DNA from 3 places in the Mesorhizobium sp. M4A.F.Ca.ET.020.02.1.1 genome. Region 1 is predicted to be linked to each of the others. Evidence: predicted binding sites of a transcription regulator. Region 1 holds the regulator's gene; each other region holds the start of a gene.
What was found. Region 1 encodes LexA, which represses DNA repair genes until DNA is damaged. Its sites were predicted from a motif close to TGTTCNNNNTGTGTTCNG; they were not measured.

Region 1 (2,878 bases):
GCCGACAGGACGACCACGCCGCCGCCGAAGCGATCGTTCCTTCGCTTTACGTCGCGCAAACTGGTGATGGGGATGGGTGGCCTTGCCATGACCTCGATCATCGCCGGCAGCGCCACGGCGCTCTTCGCCATCTGGCACTTCCAGCGCGTTTCGCCACTCAGCCTGGTCGCCAACCTGGCCGTCATGCCGATCGTTTCGGTGGTCATGTTCCTGGGGGTCGCCAGCGCCCTGACGATGCCGTTCGGCCTCGACTGGCCATTCCTGTATCTGATGGGCAAGGGCCTGACCGCGATGATCGCGATCTCCGGGTGGATTTCCGAACGCTCGCCGGTCGATGCCGTCGGGCTGATCTCCATCCAGTCGGTGCTTTTCGTGACGATAGCGCTGGTCATCGCGACCATGGCCACGACCTGGCTGAGACTTGCGGCGATCCCCTTCGCTCTGGCGGGCCTGCTGACGGTTTCCAATACCCGCACGCCCGATGTGCTGATCTCGGAGGATGCGCATCTGGTGGCGATGCCGATCGGAGGCGGCGAGCTCGCCGTCAACCGGGTGCGGTCGAACGAATTCACCACCGACAATTGGAAACGCGCGCTGGTGGCCGAGACCATCGTCGAGCCGGAGACCTTCGAGACAGGGGATGCACGCTTCGACATCGATCCGCTCGACCTGCCGCCGGGCTCGCCATTTTACTGCAGGGACGGGCTATGCCTTGCCCGACATCCGTCAGGCGCAATCGTGGCGCTCGCGGAAAACCGCAAGACGGCGCGGCCGGCCTGCGCCTTCGCCGACCTGATCGTCATCGACGACGCCACCGCCTACAGTCCCTGCTGGAATTCGCTGGCCCTCGTCGTCACCAAACGTCAGCTCGCCCGCTCCGGCAGTGCCGCTGTCTTCTTCGATCCGCAATCGGCGAGCGCGCAAGCAACAATCCGCTACGCGGTCGAAAAGCCCTACCGGCCATGGCACGAGCAGCGCAAATACTCTCGCGAGGCGAGGGGACTGCCGCCTTACCAGAGACCCGAAAAACCGGTGGTCAAACTGGCGCCGTCGGCTCAGTAGCGCCGGATCAGGCCGACCAGCTTGCCTTGCACCTTGACCCGGTCAGGGCCGAAGATGCGGGTCTCATAGGCAGGGTTGGCAGCTTCGAGCGCGATCGATGCGCCCTTGCGGCGGAAGCGCTTCAGCGTCGCCTCTTCCTCGTCGACCAGCGCCACAACGATCTCGCCGGGGCTCGCCGTGTCGGCGTTGCGGATGATGACCGTATCGCCGTCGAAGATACCGGCCTCGATCATCGAGTCGCCCTTGACCTCCAGCGCATAATGCTCGCCGCCCGAGATCATGTCCGGGGGCACCGAGATCGAATGCGTCTGGTGCTGGATGGCGTCGATCGGCACGCCGGCGGCGATGCGGCCCATTACCGGGATCGACACCGCCGACACAGCGTCGTCGTCATTGCTGGGGGTACGCGACGGCGACGCCGGTTTGATTTGCCGACCGAGATTGCCCTGTCCCAGGCTTCCCTGGATGACGCTCGGCGAAAACTTCTTCGCCGCATTGAGACCGGGCGCGATCGAGTCAGGCAGGCGCAGCACTTCCAGAGCACGCGCCCGGTTCGGCAGCCGGCGAATGAAGCCGCGCTCTTCCAGCGCCGTGATCAGCCGGTGGATGCCCGACTTCGAGGCGAGATCGAGCGCCTCCTTCATCTCGTCGAACGAGGGCGGAATGCCGCTTTCCTTCAGCCGTTCATGGATGAACATCAGGAGTTCATGTTGTTTGCGCGTCAGCATGGCGGCCCCCACGGGTTCTGAAACCAGAATCAGAAAAACAAACCCAGAACAAACACTATCTGTTCCAGTTGTGTTCCGCAACCGTTTAAAGTTTAATGAATGCGTTGACGTTTTGTTCAGCGTAGCATCAGCACGCGGCAAGCGTCGCCTGCGGCTGCAGCCGGGGCGAAGGGCTCCCGCACGACAAGGCCGTTGGCGTCGGCGAGCATGCGCAGCATCGAGGAGTCCTGGATGCCGAAGGGGGTGGCAACCATTGAGCCGGCTTCTTCGCGGACCACGGCGCGCACGTAATCCTGCCTGAGATCATTGGCCTGCATCGCCGTGCCCAGGCGTGCCTCGCGCAGGTCCTGCCGGAAGTCGCGGCCACCGAGTCGCGCCAGCAAGGGCTTCAGGAACAATTTCGAGCAGACCAGGCTGGCGACAGGGTTGCCCGGCAGGCCGATACAGCGCGTGCGCCCCATCCGGCCGAACATCAGCGGCTTGCCCGGGCGCATGGCGATCTTCCAGAAATCGAGCGTCATGCCTTCGCCGGTCAGCACGTCGTGGATCAGATCGTGGTCGCCGACCGAGGCGCCGCCCAGCGTGACGATGACATCGGCCTGCTGCTCGACGGCCTGCCTGACCAGCGCGGCGATCGCTTCCTTGCGGTCGGCGGCGATGCCGAGATCGAGCGCGCGGGCGCCGACCGACTGAGCGGCGGCGGCGACGCCATAGGCGTTGGACGAAATGATCTGGTCGGGACCAAGCTCGCTGCCGGGCGGCAGCAGTTCGTCGCCGGTGGCGATGATGGCGACCAGCGGCCGCTTCACCACGCTCAAACACGGATGGTTGGCGGATGCCGCCAGCGACAGTGCCGCGGGATCAAGCAGGCGGCCCCTTTCGAGCAGCACATCGCCTTGCGCGAAATCGAGTCCGACACGCCGGATGTTGCGTCCTTGCGCCGTCGGCTGGGTTACCTCTACCGTGCCGCCGCCCAGGTCCCTGACATTCTCCTGAATGACGATGGTGTCGGCGCCTTGCGGCACTGGCGCGCCGGTGCCGCAAGGCGCCGACACCATCGTCATTCAGGAGAATGTCAGGGACCTGGG
Region 2 (8,940 bases), on a different contig from region 1:
CGGCTCGCTGCCCGACGCGTCGTAGGTGTCCTGGAAGTCGACGGTTTCCTTGTCGATGTCCTCCAGCAATTCATGCGCGACCTTGGTCAGCCGCGACTCGGTGTAGCGCATCGCCGCCGGCGGATCGCCGTCGATCGAGCCGAAATTGCCCTGCCCGTCGATCAGCGGCACGCGCAGCGACCAGTCCTGCGCCATGCGCACCAGGGCGTCATAGATAGAGGCGTCGCCATGCGGATGGTACTTACCCATCACGTCGGCGACCGGGCGCGCCGATTTCACATACTTGCGGTTCCAGTGGTAGCCGCTCTCATGCGAAGCGTAGAGGATGCGGCGATGCACCGGCTTCAGACCGTCGCGCACGTCGGGCAGCGCGCGGCTGACGATCACGCTCATGGCGTAATCAAGATAGGAGCGCTGCATCTCCTCGATGATCGAAATCGGCTCGATGCCGGTCGGGCCGCCGTCGGCGCCGCGCGGTGTCTTCTGGTCGGTCAAATCAGGTCACAATCCAGTCGGGAATCACTCGCTGCTTATATAGGAAGCGGCGCCGAAACTCCAATCTTCGTGGCGCTTTTCCAGAGACAATTTTGGCGGCAATTTCAAAAGGATACCGCTGATTGCGACGATATGGCCACGGTGGGTTTCGCCGCCGCCGGGGCTGGTTCGTCGCCGATCGCCGTCACCGAGAGCGACCGCAAGTACGCTGAACCGGCCCCGGTGGCCGCGTTACGGGCGCCCTCAGTAGCCGCCAGTCCGGCGCGCGCGGTAGGCGCCAGGCGCTTCTCCCATCTCGCGCCTGAAGCGGCGGTTGAAGGTCGACAGGTCGCTGAAACCGGCGTTGAAGGCGATCGTCGAGATCGCCGTGTCGGAGGTGCGCAGTCGCACGGCGGCCTTGTGCAGCCTGGTTTTGAGCAGGAACTGGTAAGGCGTCATCCCGGCGACTTGCCGGAAGCTGCGCAGGAAATGATAGGGGCTCGTCGCCGCGCTGCTGGCGAGGTCGGCGAGCGACAGCGGGCGGTCTGCTTCGAGTTCGATCAGCCGCACCGCCTCGGCGACCCGTTTCTGGTCGCGACGGCTCGGCGCGCGGGCGGCATAAACGGCATCCGAGCTCGTCCTGACCACCGCGCCGGCAATGCGCAGGCCGAGTTCCTCGAATGCGTCGGCGTCGCCGGTTTCCCGCGCGGCTTCCGCTTCCGCCAGCAGCGGCGCAAGCGCCGGCAACGGCGGCAGGCGCGGCGCGGCGAAGCCAAGCCGCATGGCGCCGGGCACGTCGGCGACAATGCGCTCCATATAGGTCGGCGAAAAATGGAAGGAGAGGCAGCGGTCGCCGGCGCCGTGCTCATGCCCGCACTCATAGCAGGCGCCGGGATTGCCGAGCAGGATCGCGCCGGGCGCAAGCATCGCCGTGCCCTCGCGTGTCCGGTAGCGGAACGTGCCCTGGGTTACCGCGGCAACGCAAAAGCCGCGATGCTCTTCCTCGAACGGGCTGTCGCCGACGCCGGCGGTGCACACGACGTCCGACACCTGCCAGCCCCGGCCCGAGACGATTTTCTTCTCACGCGTCGTCATCGCCCGAAAGTTAGCAATTTTCCCCAAGCGCAGAACCCTTTCCTGCCTCTATTGGTCGTGCTCTCCTGACAAACGAGGCAGTAGTCATGATCGGTTCCTTCGCTGAGGCCCTGCACAGCGGCGAGCCCAACCCCGGCCTAGCCGAAAAGCTGGCGCTCTATGGGCGCTTCGTCGGCGCCTGGACATTCGACGCCACCCGCCATCTCGAGGACGGCACGGTTCTTACCGGGCGTGGCGAGGTGCATTTCGGCTGGGTTCTGGAGGGCAAGGCGATCCAGGACGTGTGGATCCTGCCCGCGCGCAATACTGGTGTACAGACATCTCTCGGCGCGTGGACGTTCTACGGTACGACCCTGCGCGTCTACGATCCCGGGGTCGATGCCTGGCACATCTTCTGGAGCGATCCGCGCAACCAATACTACAGCCGGCAGCTCGGCCGCGCCGAGGGCGAGACGATCGTGCAGGTCGGCGCCGATGGCTCCGGCGCGTCGGTGCGTTGGAGCTTTTCGCGCATCACCGAGAATTCGTTCCGTTAGCTCGGCGAGCGCTCGCATGACGGCGGCGCCACCTGGCGGCTCGAGGTCGAATTCCTCGCCCGCCGCACGACTTGAGGCTGATCGGCTACCCTAATGAAAAAACGGAGAAAACGATGCTTGACCACATCTCGCTCGGCGTTGGCGACACAACTGTCTCGAAGCGCTTCTACGATGCCTTGCTGCAACCACTTGGCTATGGCTGCCTCAGCCAGTCGCCCGGCTCGCTCGGCTATGGCGCCAATGCAGTGGCGCTCTGGGTGAATGAAGCCGCGCGGCCGGTGCCGGCGGACACGGAGTCCGGCCTGCATTTCTGCTTCGCCGCGCCGACGCGAAAGAGCGTCGATGCCTTCCACGCGGCCGCGTTGCGTGAGGGCGGCAGGGACAATGGCCCGCCTGGCTTGCGCGCCGCTTATGGTGAAAACTACTATGCCGCCTTCGTCATAGACCCTGACGGGTACCGGCTCGAGGCTTACTGCGGCAAAGCTGAATAGCCGGCTGAAATCCCCTCCCTTCCTGTTCCCACCGCTCCCGCTTTGCTCTACCAATTGACGAGCTTGGGCTTCGCCCGGCGGGAGGGGACCAGCGATGCCGAGCTTCGACAGCCTGTTCAATGCCTTCGTCACCATACTGGTGACCATCGACCCGCCCGGGCTGGCGCCGCTTTTCCTCGCTGTGACGCGCGGCATGAACCGCGAGGAGCGCCAGCAAGTTTCGGTGCGGGCCTCGGTGATCGGCTTCCTGGTGATGGCGCTGTTCGCGGTTGCCGGCGCCTCGATCCTGTCGGTGTTCGGCATCACGCTGCCGGCCTTCCGCGTCGCCGGCGGTTTCCTGCTCTTCTTCATCGCCTTCGAAATGGTGTTCGAGCGCCGGCAGGACCGCAAGGAGAAGATCGGCGACGTCGCCATCACCAAGGACATGATCCACAATATCGCCGCCTTCCCGCTGGCGATCCCGCTGATCGCCGGCCCGGGCGCGATTTCGGCGACGGTGCTGCTGTCGGGACACTTCGACGGTTTCGCGGCGCAGGCGGCGCTGGTTGGCATCATCTTCGTCTGCCTCGCCATCACCTATCTGGTGTTCGTGCTGGCGGAGCGCATCGACCGCATCCTCGGCCAGACCGGCCGCTCGATCCTGACGCGGCTGCTCGGCGTCATCCTGGCGGCGCTCGCCGTACAGTTCGTTGCGGACGGCGTCAGGGCACTAATGGCTGCCTAAGCGGGACCCCTGCTGCCTTATTTCGCGGCGGTATCGACGACCTCGAAATCATGCGTGACCGTCGCCGTCTTGGCCATCATCGCGGTCGCCGAGCAGTACTTTTCGATCGAGAGGTCGATCGCGCGCTTCACCTTTTCATGCGAGAGCCCGCGGCCCTTGACGATGAAATGCATGTGGATGCGGGTGAAGACCCTGGGCTCCTTCTCTGCCCGGTCGGCGTCGAGCTCGACGACGCAATCCTCGATCGCCTCGCGGCCTTTTTCGAGGATGTGGACGACGTCGTAGGCCGAACAGCCGCCGGTGCCGATCAGCACGAGCTCCATCGGGCTCGGCCCCGGCGTTTTGCCCTCCGGGCCGGACGCTGTTCCGAGGACAACCTTGTGGCCGCTGCCGGACTCACCGACGAAGGTGCGTTCCTCGACCCATTTGACGCGTGCTTTCACGGCATTTTTCCTTGCGAGGCCTTGGCCAGCCTATTGACCGAACACGACCGTATGCATGATCCGGCCAGGCAGCAGCGTGAAGATGCCGGCGCCGATCAAGGCGAAGACATAGAGCTTGATCATGGCGCCGCGATGCGCGGCGACGCGATGGGTGTGCGCATACCACACCGCCAGCGGCGCGGTGACCAGCACCAGGATCGACAGCAGATGGATCGGACTGAACGGGCCGATCAGGCGGATCTGCTGGATCCAGAAACTCGAGACGGCGATGACAAGCATCAGCGCCGCCCAGGCATAGCCCATCACGCGGTGGCTCGGCGTGCCTTGCGGAAGCGCCAGCTGCGCGCCGCCAATCGCCAGGGCGGCAAGGGCCGCGAATGCATGCCACGGAATGGGAGGGGGCGCGGATAGCAATGGTCCGAGCGACATCTCCCCTCCTCAATGCCGGTTACGTGGGGCGCTCAGAACGGGATCTCGTCGTCGAGTTCGCGCGACGCACCGCCGCCGCCACCCCTGGAGCCGCCACCGCCGCCGCCGCGGCTGAAGCTGTCGTTCGTGCCGGACTGGCCGAAATCCGAGCCGCGGCTGCTGTTGCCGCCACCGGCATAGCTGCCGACCTGACCGCCGCCCTCGCCGCGCGCGTCGAGCATCTGCAACTCACCACGGAATTTCTGCAGCACGACCTCGGTCGTGTAGCGGTCATTGCCGGTCTGGTCCTGCCATTTGCGCGTCTGCAACTGGCCCTCGACATAGACCTTCATGCCCTTCTTCAGATACTGCTCGGCCACCTTGGCGATCTGGTCGTTGAAGATGACGACGTTGTGCCACTCGGTCTTTTCCTTGCGCTCGCCGGAATTCTTGTCGCGCCAGCTTTCCGAGGTGGCGATGCGGATGTTGACGACCGGCTCACCCGAGTTCAGGCGGCGGATTTCCGGGTCCGCCCCGAGATTGCCGACCAGAATGACCTTGTTGATGCTACCCGCCATCGTACTTCTCCGCGCTCATCCGAAACAAATTTTTGACGCCGCACCTTACAGCTTGCGGGCAATCGCCGCCCGTCGTGACTGGCTTTTCCCACAAGGTTTTTGTTCTCTTTTCGTTCTATGATGTGGGCGATGCGCTGTCAATGGTTGTCAGCAGCATGTAGTGTTCCGGCCCGGAATTTCCACGTGATCGGGAACGGATGGGGTGCCAGGTGAAGTCGATCGCACATGGGGACCAGCAGCGCGAGCAATGGCGGGCGGGCGTCGAGACACGCATGCTGGTATCGGCCAGCAACGGCGCGGCGCAACTCTGCATATTCGAACAATGGGTCGAGCCCACGGTCGGCGCCCCGACCCATTGGCATTCGGTCGAGGAGGTGCTCACGGTCGTCGCCGGGATGGCCGAGGTGTGGATCGATGACCAGCACAGCGTCCTGACGTCAGGCCAGTCTCTCATCGTCCCCGCGCACAGGAAACATGGCTTCCGCAACGTCGGCGACGAACCGCTTCACATCCACGCGGTGTTGGCGTCGCCGATCTTCGAGGCCACCTTCGATGGAGCGGCCGGGCTGGTGAGGCGCTGGCTTCCGCAAGGTTCGTAAACAGCGCTTGCCAAATCAATAAGTATCGACTTATGCTTCTGCCATGATTGAGGCAGAGATTTTCCGCGCGCTGGCCGACCCGACACGGCGCGCCGTCTACGAGCGGCTGGTCGCCAGCGAGATGACCGTGTCGGAGCTGCGCATCGGCATGACGGTGTCGCAGCCGGCGGTGTCGCAGCATCTGGCGGTGCTGCGCGGCGCAGGCCTGGTGGTCGAGCGGCGCGCCGGCCGCAATGCCTATTACCGCGCAGCGCCGGAAGGGCTTGAGCCGCTGCTCGGTTGGATCGAGCGCTACCGCGCGTTCTGGCCGGAACGCATCGAGAAACTGAAGACAGTTTTGAAGGGAATGGACCAATGACGGCAACCGAACGTCCTCCTGCCGATGCGTCGCTCAACTTCGAATGCGAGCTTACCGATCCGCCTGAAAAAGTCTGGCGCGCGCTGACCGAAGCGGAATTGCTGGCGGCCTGGATGATGCCGAACGACATCACTCCCGAAGTGGGCAGCCGTTTCGCCTTTGACGGGCCAGAGGCGCCGATCGAGTGCGAAATCCTCGAAGCCGAGCCCGGCAGGCTGCTGCGCTATTCCTGGCGCGAGCGGCCAAGCAAAGGCAATGGCGGACGGCAAGTGCCGCTCGACGGCCGATTGGACAGCATCGTCACCTTCACGCTCGACCCGACGGTTTCCGGCGGCACGCACCTGCGCATCGTCCATGAGGGCTTTGCGCGCATGCCCGCCGTCGCCATGGCCGGTGCCGGTTGCCGGCACGCCTTTGGCGCGGGCGGCACGAAACGGGCGATCGCGGCGAATGCGCCGCAGTTGCGGCGCGCGGCCTGAGCAAGGAACCAAGGGAGAGACGAAATGAGCGGTCTTGCCAATCTGGTGCCGATGGTGATCGAACACTCGAGCCGCGGCGAACGCGCCTTCGACATCTTCTCGCGGCTGCTGCGCGAACGCATCATCTTCATCAACGGAGAGATCAACGACGGTGTGTCGGCGCTGGTCTGCGCCCAGCTTCTGTCGCTGGAATCCGACCATCCCGACAAGGAGATATCGCTCTACATCAACTCGCCGGGCGGCGTGGTGACCAGCGGTTTCGCCATCTATGACACCATGCAGTACATCTCCTGCCCGGTGTCGACCGTGTGCATGGGCTTTGCCGCCTCGATGGCGTCCTTCCTGCTGATGGCCGGTACGCCTGGCCGGCGCATCGCACTGCCCAACGCCAGCATTGTGCTGCACCAGCCGCTCGGCGGCTTCCAGGGCCAGGCGTCCGATATCCAACGTCACGCCGAAGGCATCATGCGCACCAAGCGGCGCATGACCGAGCTCTATGCTCATCATTGCGGCCGCACCTACGAGGAGGTCGAGCGCACGCTCGACCGCGACTATTTCATGACCGCCGAGGAGGCCAAGGCCTGGGGTCTTGTCGACCATGTCTACGACACCCGCAAGAAGGCGGCATGAGGCCGGCACGCGGCAAAGTGATCGCGTGCGGTCTGGCATCGCTTCTGCGCCGCCAATATAGTCCGGCGATGACCAGCAAGCGTTCGTCCAGACTCCTGCGCATCGTCGCCCTCGCGACCGCGAGCATGTTGGCGGGCGCCGCCTTCGCCGATGACAGTTCGACACAGAAGGCTGCTCTGCCCGGCGTGAGCAGCGACTATCGCATCGCCAAGCCCGCCCCGCAGCCCGAGCCCGAGGACGCGCTGCCCGCCAGCGGCAACGGCCAGTTCAAGATCGGCGATACCGATGTCAGGATTTCCGGCAGCATAACCATCGACATGGCGACGGGTGGGATCAGGCCGCCGAGCCATTAAGGTGCTTTGAACGTCGGCGCTGCCGCCGCGTCGTGGAATGCGAGCGCCGCCAGCCGCTGAAATCAGATCTCCGCTTCGCCTTCGAGATAAAACACGCACTGCCCTTCGAGCTCGACACGCTCGCCAACCGCGCGGCACGTGATCTCCCCGCCTCGCTTCGATGCCTGATACGCACGCAACTCTGTCTTGCCGAGGCGCGGAGCCCAATAGGGCACCAGCATGCAGTGCGCGGCGCCGGTCACCGGATCCTCAGGAACTCCTTTCGCTGGAGCGAAGTACCGGCTGACGCAGTCGTACGCTTCATCACCTGCTGCCGTCACGATGACACCGGGTCGGTCCAGACGAGCAATCGCCGCCATGTCTGGCGTAAGTGAGCGCACAGTGCTCGCGCTGTCGAGCACCGCCATGTAGTTGAACGCGTTCACCCAGACTTCAACAGGTTCGACGCCGAGGGCATGCGCGAACCCCGGCGGGACCGCCGCGGCTTTCTCCGACGGGCGCGCCGGAAAGTTCAACACGTAGCCCGCATTCACACGCGTAACCACGAGCGGCCCGCTCTTCGAATGAAACACGACCGACTGACGACCCGGCTCGAGCCGCTCCATCACGACCGCCGCGCTCGCAAGCGTCGCGTGTCCACAAAGCGGCACTTCCGTGACGGGCGTGAACCATCGAAGCCGATAGTCGCTCCCCTCGCGAACGAGAAACGCGGTCTCCGCCAGATTGTTTTCGGCGGCTATGGCCTGCATCACCGCGTCGTCCGGGAAGCTGCCCATCGGCATGACCGCGGCGGGATTGCCGGCAAATCGCCGGTGAGCGAAGGCATCGAGCTGGAAGATGGGTGTACGCATGGGATTGAGATGGATTGAACTCACGGCCCACCAATCGCGCCATGTATCGGTCGACGTTGACGTAGGACGGGTGCGCCATCGGCACCGAGTGCCATCGCTGGCGCAAATTTAAGCCCCGCCGCTGCTTCTACAGTCTGACGGGGCTTTCATGGATCTGAAATCCAACTTTTGCCGGGAGTGTTCTGCCGGCGTTTGATTTCGGATGCTCCGCGGCGTTCAGCCGACGATCCGACTATGGTCTCTGATTGTTGGGAATCGGCAAGTCACGGTTTGTCGGGCAGCGCTCACGCCAAGCCCTGGCACTTATGCCCGCCGTGGCTCCATCATCGTGTGGAGCCTCAAGGGACTGTCCGGTGGCGTCATGCTCCGCTCCTGGGTCCGTTGCGACAATTGTCGTCCGAAGCGCAAATCGCAAAGCCTGCGGCGTCTCGCAGGCCACCTTTGGGTGGCGAGGCCATCGAAAGACAGCCGGCTCCGTTGACCCCCGGACACTGCTCCCGTGAGTCGGAGACGTCAACCGTTGAAAAGCCGATTAACGGAAAATGTGATCACCGGGAGGTTACGTCCAGGTCAGGTCGAGGCGGGATTTCCACACCGCTTTGTCAGGAGCGTGTTCGGCCTTTGTTCTTTCCGCTTGCCCGCCCGCGCGAAAGACGGTTAAACGCTTCTGTTGAGAGTTGTGGCGTCTCTCGACGTGGCGGGAAAACTACCTACATAGGGGATGGCCGGGAAACCCCGCCACTCCAGCAAATTCCAGACCTGAGGCGGCGACCGGCGATGGCCGACCATAAATACCTTTCCATTCGCGGGGCGCGCGAACACAATCTGAAGAATGTCGATCTCGATCTGCCGCGCGACAGCCTGATCGTCATGACCGGCCTGTCAGGCTCCGGCAAGTCGTCGCTCGCCTTCGACACGATC
Region 3 (4,830 bases), on a different contig from region 1:
TGGAATCCCACGCCGAAAGACCGGGCGCCGACCGGGCTTCCTTCTCAGCGATGATGCCCTTGCGCAGGAGATCGATGGCCTTGCCCGACAGGCTTTGGCCGCCGATGCGGGCCGCCTGCTCGATTTCACGTTTCAAAGGTTCGGGAATACCCCTGATCAGCATGTCACCCATCAGCGTGCCTCAGATTGATATCAATGATATCAATATCTGCACCCAGACTCAAGAAACGGTACCCCCTAGCCCACCAGCTTGCCCGGCGCCTTGTCCCTGGCGAGCTTCCTGAATTTCTTCACGACCATGTCGCGCTTCAGCTTCGAGATGTGGTCGATGAACAGCACGCCGTTGAGATGGTCGATCTCATGCTGCAGGCAGGTCGCCATCAACCCTTCGGCCTGCATCTCCTGCAGCTTGCCGTCGCGGTCGAGATACTTCACCCGCACCGCGGCGGGACGCTCGACCTCGGCATAGTAATCCGGAATCGACAGGCAGCCTTCCTCATAGACGGAACGCTGGTCGGAGCTTTCGAGGATTTCCGGATTGATGAAGACATGTGGCGCCGGCGTCTCGTCCTCCTTGGCAAGGTCGATGACCAGCATGCGCAGCGGCTCGCCGATCTGGATGGCCGCCAGGCCGATGCCCGGCGCGTCATACATGGTGTCCAGCATGTCGCCAGCCAGCTTGCGCAAGGGCGCGTCGACGCGCTCGACCGGTTTGGACACCTGGCGCAGGACGGGATCAGGTAGAATGACAAGTGGCTTGATCGACATGGCGTCTCACCTAAGACGTCATGCGAAAAGCGTCAACCGGGGCAGCTTTGACCTGTTCACGTTTTGATCTGTGCCGGGGGGCCGAATCATCTATGCTGCCCTTATGAACGACCTGAGCTCCATCCTTTCCGAACCCGTGGCCCGGCTCGGCGCCAGCACGCTCACGCTCGGCCATATGCTGGCCTTCGGCGCGATCCTGTTCCTCGGCCTCTTCGTTGCGCTGGTCATCGCGCTGTGGCGCTCGGCCAAGGCACGCACGATCGCCGCGGCGGAGGCCGCCGACCATGCACGCGACGCCGAGGCGCGGATGGCTGGCATCCTGCAGGCCCAGGCCGAGATGCAGGGGCGCATGGGTGCTATCGCCGAAGTGTTCGGGGCGCGGCAGGCCGAGCTCACCCAGTCGATCGGCCAGCGTCTCGACGCCATGACCGGCCGCATCGGCCAGACCATGACCGAGCAGACCAAATCGACGCATGAGAGCCTGGCCAAGCTGCAGGAACGGCTGGCGGTGATCGATACCGCGCAAGGCAACATCCAGTCGCTCGCCGGCCAGGTCGTGCAGCTGCAGGCGATCCTCTCCAACAAGCAGACGCGCGGCGCCTTCGGCCAGTCGCGCATGGAGACGATCGTCGCCGATGGCCTGCCGCATGGTGCCTATGAATTCCAGGCGACCTTGTCGAACGGCAGCCGGCCGGACTGCCTGGTGCGTATGCCGAACGGCGCACCGTCGCTCGCCATCGACGCCAAATTCCCGCTGGAGGCCTGGAACGCCATCCGCGCCGCCGAAGGCGCGGAGATGCAGAAGACCGCGGCGCAGGCCTTCCGGCGCGATATCGAGGTGCATATCCGCGATATCGCCGACAAATACCTGCTCCAGGGCGAAACGCAGGACACCGCCTTCATGTTCGTGCCCTCGGAATCGGTATTCGCCGAGATTCACGAGAATTTCGAGGCGGTGGTGCAGAAGGCGCACCGGGCCCGCGTCGTCATCGTCTCGCCGTCGCTGTTGATGCTGTCGATCCAGGTCATCCAGGCAATCCTGAAGGATGCCCGCATGCGCGAGCAGGCGCATCTGATCCAGGGCGAGGTGATCCGGCTGATGGAGGATGTGGGGCGTGTCGACGAGCGGGTACGCCGGCTGCAGACGCATTTTACCCAGTCGGCCAAGGACATCGACGACATTCTGGTCTCGACGTCTAAAGTGACCAAGCGCGGCCAGAAGATCGAGGCGCTGGAGTTTGGCGAAGGCGAAGCGGAGGCGCCGCGCGGCGGCAGGGTCGAGGCCGGCGCCAGAGTGGCGGATTCCAAGACCGGCCAGTTGAGGCTGAGGGTTGTCGAGGACGGCGACTGAGGCGGCGCTACTGCTCCTCGATGGTCGTCATGCCCTGGAATTCCGGCAACCATTGCAGTGCGGAGCGGTGCCAGACCTGCTTTCTCGGAATCAGTTCCTCGCGCTGACGCGACGTACCGGCCCTGATGCCATAAATCTTCGGCCCATCGCCGACCGAGGTCGCATAGAGATGGGAGCCGCAGTCGCCGCAAAAGCCCTGCGCGCGCTTGGCGCCAGAGGATCCGGTCTTGATGTAGACCTTCGGCGAGCCGCTGGTGATCCGATAGTTGCTTTCCGGGGCTGGAACCGTCACGCGGAAGGCTGTGCCAGTCAATTGCTGGCAGTCCGTGCAGTGGCAGATCGAGGTCTTTTCGGGGTCGACCTCGGCTTCGTAGGTGATGGCGCCGCAATGGCACCCGCCGTCGATTTTCATCCTAGCTTCTCCCTGGATAGTCTTGGAGATTCTAGCGCGGCAACCGGACCATGCAATGACTTGGCTAAATCGGCTGGTCGCCGGACGCGGCGTCGATCAGCTTGCGGCGTTGCTCCCACGTTCCGGTCGTCTGCGGCTTGACGAACAGCCGCGTGATCTCCGGCATCTCGGTTTTCAGCCGCGCCTCCAGCCGCTCGACGCAGACTTCGATCTCGGGCGCCGTCAGATGGTCCTCGAACTCGACGCTCAGGCCGGCGACGATCTCTTGCGGTCCCATATGGACGGTGACAACGCCGTTCGCCCGCCGCACCGCTGGATCCTGCTGCACGATGGCCAGCACCCTCTTCTGCACCTCCGGCAATGCCGGCTCGCCTATGAGCAAGCCCTTGCTCTCGCGCGCCAGGAAGATCGCGGTCGAGCCGAGGATCAGCGCGATGCCGATCGAGGCGGCGCCGTCGAGCTCGGGCATGGCAAAGACTTCCGCCGCCAATATGCCGGCAAAGGCGACGACCAGGCCGAGCAGCGCCGCGCTGTCCTCGAACAGCACCGTATAGACGCTTGGATCCTTGCTGAGCCGCACCGCCTCGAACCAGCCCAGCCTGCCCTTCTCACGGCGGAACGCCATCAGCGCCACATACCAGGAACTGCCCTCGAACAGGAAGGAAAGGCCGAGCACGACATAGTTGACCATGACATTGGCGACCGGCTCCGGCGCCATGATGTGCACCACGCCTTCGTAGAACGACACGCCGGCGCCAAGCGCGAAGACGAGGAGGGCGACGATGAAGCTCCAGAAATAGAGCTCGCGGCCATGGCCGAGCGGATGGCTGCGATCGGGCGGGCGGGCGGCGCGATGCATGCCGTAGAGCAGCAGCCCGCCATTGCCGGTGTCGACCAGCGAATGCACGCCTTCCGAAAGCATCGCCGAACTGCCGGTGAAGGCCGCGGCGGCGAATTTGGTCAACGCGATCGCCAGATTACCGGCAAGCGCCGCGTAGATGACCTTTTTCGATCCGCCATGCCCAGCCATGCCGCGCTGTCCCGGTTGACGCCTGGAGCTTAATGCATGTGGCCCAAAACTGCGCAGCGGTTTTGGGGAGAGCATCAAGACAAAGACTTAAAGCGCGACGCCCGATTCCGTTTCGTCGTGGTGCGCATTAACGCTCGGCCGTCGAAGGTCCACAGGCGATTCACCGGCGAAAACCGGTTGACAGCGGCTAGGCCGCCACGCGCGTCCGACAATGTCCTCTTGCAGTCCGGCTTTTCTCTTGTTTCACTTCATCGCCCACAATCGGAGGAACGAATCATGGCTAAAGGTGCGATGAAGGCGGGCAAGGAAGCCCGTAAGCCGAAGAAGGACGCGAAGAAGCCCGCCGCGGCCCCGGCCCTTAAGGCGCCGCCGGTGAAGGCGACGCGGCTCAAGGACAAATAGGCCTCGGCTGATCCGTCACGGCGCGGATTTACAACCGGCGGCATGGATCATGCTGCCGGTGTTTTGTTGATTGGGCCGAGGACTGCCTATATCAGTGTGGCGAGGACGACCTCGCTTCTCTCCCAAAACCCGGCCGGGACGACCCGTGCTCCCAGTGCTGCTCCGCGCGTCGGCACAGTTGGACCGCAACGCGCCTTGTGGGCAGCACGCAGCGAATGGAGCGTCCCGATGTCGTGGATTTACCTGTTTTTCGCCGGCCTGTTCGAGATCGGCTGGGCGATCGGCCTGAAATACACTGACGGTTTCTCTAAGCTGGTGCCGACGGTGCTGACCGTCGCCTCGATGATCGTCAGCCTCGGCCTGCTCGGCCTGGCGCTGAAGGCGCTGCCCGTCGGCACCGCCTATGCGGTGTGGACCGGCATCGGCACCGTCGGCACCGCGCTGCTCGGCATCTGGCTGCTCGGCGAGCCGGCGACCGTGGTTCGGCTCGCCTGCATCGGCCTCATCGTCTGCGGCATCGTCGGCTTGAAGCTGGTGGCCTGACGTTTGCCGCACGGCAAACGCGTTCGGGGCCGCCCTTGGCGACCCTGAACCTGCTCTTCGAACGAAACCGCTGTTAGCGGGCCGAGAAGCCCGGAGGCGTCCGGCCGACACGCGCCTTGCGCGCGGCATAGCGCGCATCGCGCTTGGCCTTGCGTTCGGCCTCGTCGGCGAGCAAGCGGGAAATGCGCTCGTTCTCTTCGGCTTCCCGGATCTTGGCCTCCGCCGCAGCCGCCTCTTCGGCGGCAATGCGCGCTGCCTCGGCAGCTGCCTCGCGCGCGGCCTTCTCAGCCGCTTCGCGGGCCAGCTTTTCCTGCTTCAGCCTGG

Region 2: ssb (single-stranded DNA-binding protein) is a predicted target of LexA. The motif match lies at 4,850-4,867, and genes of this name have one in related genera.
Region 3: EN742_RS16835 (DNA recombination protein RmuC) is a predicted target of LexA. The motif match lies at 822-839, and genes of this name have one in related genera.

Annotation. Positions count from the first base shown of each region.
Region 1 is NZ_RZOI01000164.1:6,654-9,531, reverse strand. Features, by position in the region: partial or broken gene EN742_RS13210 (ComEC/Rec2 family competence protein) at 1-1,062, shown strand, start outside; gene lexA (transcriptional repressor LexA) at 1,056-1,790, opposite strand; gene EN742_RS13200 (molybdopterin molybdotransferase MoeA) at 1,907-2,854, opposite strand.
Region 2 is NZ_RZOI01000036.1:5,553-14,492, forward strand. Features, by position in the region: gene gyrA (DNA gyrase subunit A) at 1-495, opposite strand, end outside; gene EN742_RS04685 (AraC family transcriptional regulator) at 739-1,569, opposite strand; partial or broken gene EN742_RS04690 (hypothetical protein) at 1,656-2,180, shown strand; gene EN742_RS04695 (VOC family protein) at 2,219-2,596, shown strand; gene EN742_RS04700 (MarC family protein) at 2,691-3,320, shown strand; gene EN742_RS04705 (OsmC family protein) at 3,338-3,763, opposite strand; gene EN742_RS04710 (DUF2306 domain-containing protein) at 3,794-4,192, opposite strand; gene ssb (single-stranded DNA-binding protein) at 4,225-4,749, opposite strand; gene EN742_RS04720 (cupin domain-containing protein) at 4,959-5,348, shown strand; gene EN742_RS04725 (metalloregulator ArsR/SmtB family transcription factor) at 5,392-5,706, shown strand; gene EN742_RS04730 (SRPBCC domain-containing protein) at 5,703-6,185, shown strand; gene EN742_RS04735 (ATP-dependent Clp protease proteolytic subunit) at 6,210-6,815, shown strand; gene EN742_RS04740 (hypothetical protein) at 6,884-7,168, shown strand; gene EN742_RS04745 (PhzF family phenazine biosynthesis protein) at 7,231-8,019, opposite strand; gene uvrA (excinuclease ABC subunit UvrA) at 8,797-8,940, shown strand, end outside.
Region 3 is NZ_RZOI01000247.1:2,362-7,191, forward strand. Features, by position in the region: gene EN742_RS16825 (plasmid stabilization protein) at 1-172, opposite strand, end outside; gene def (peptide deformylase) at 238-768, opposite strand; gene EN742_RS16835 (DNA recombination protein RmuC) at 872-2,119, shown strand; gene EN742_RS16840 (GFA family protein) at 2,127-2,531, opposite strand; gene EN742_RS16845 (cation diffusion facilitator family transporter) at 2,596-3,561, opposite strand; gene EN742_RS38160 (hypothetical protein) at 3,598-3,963, shown strand; gene sugE (quaternary ammonium compound efflux SMR transporter SugE) at 4,192-4,506, shown strand; gene EN742_RS16860 (DUF6481 family protein) at 4,580-4,830, opposite strand, start outside.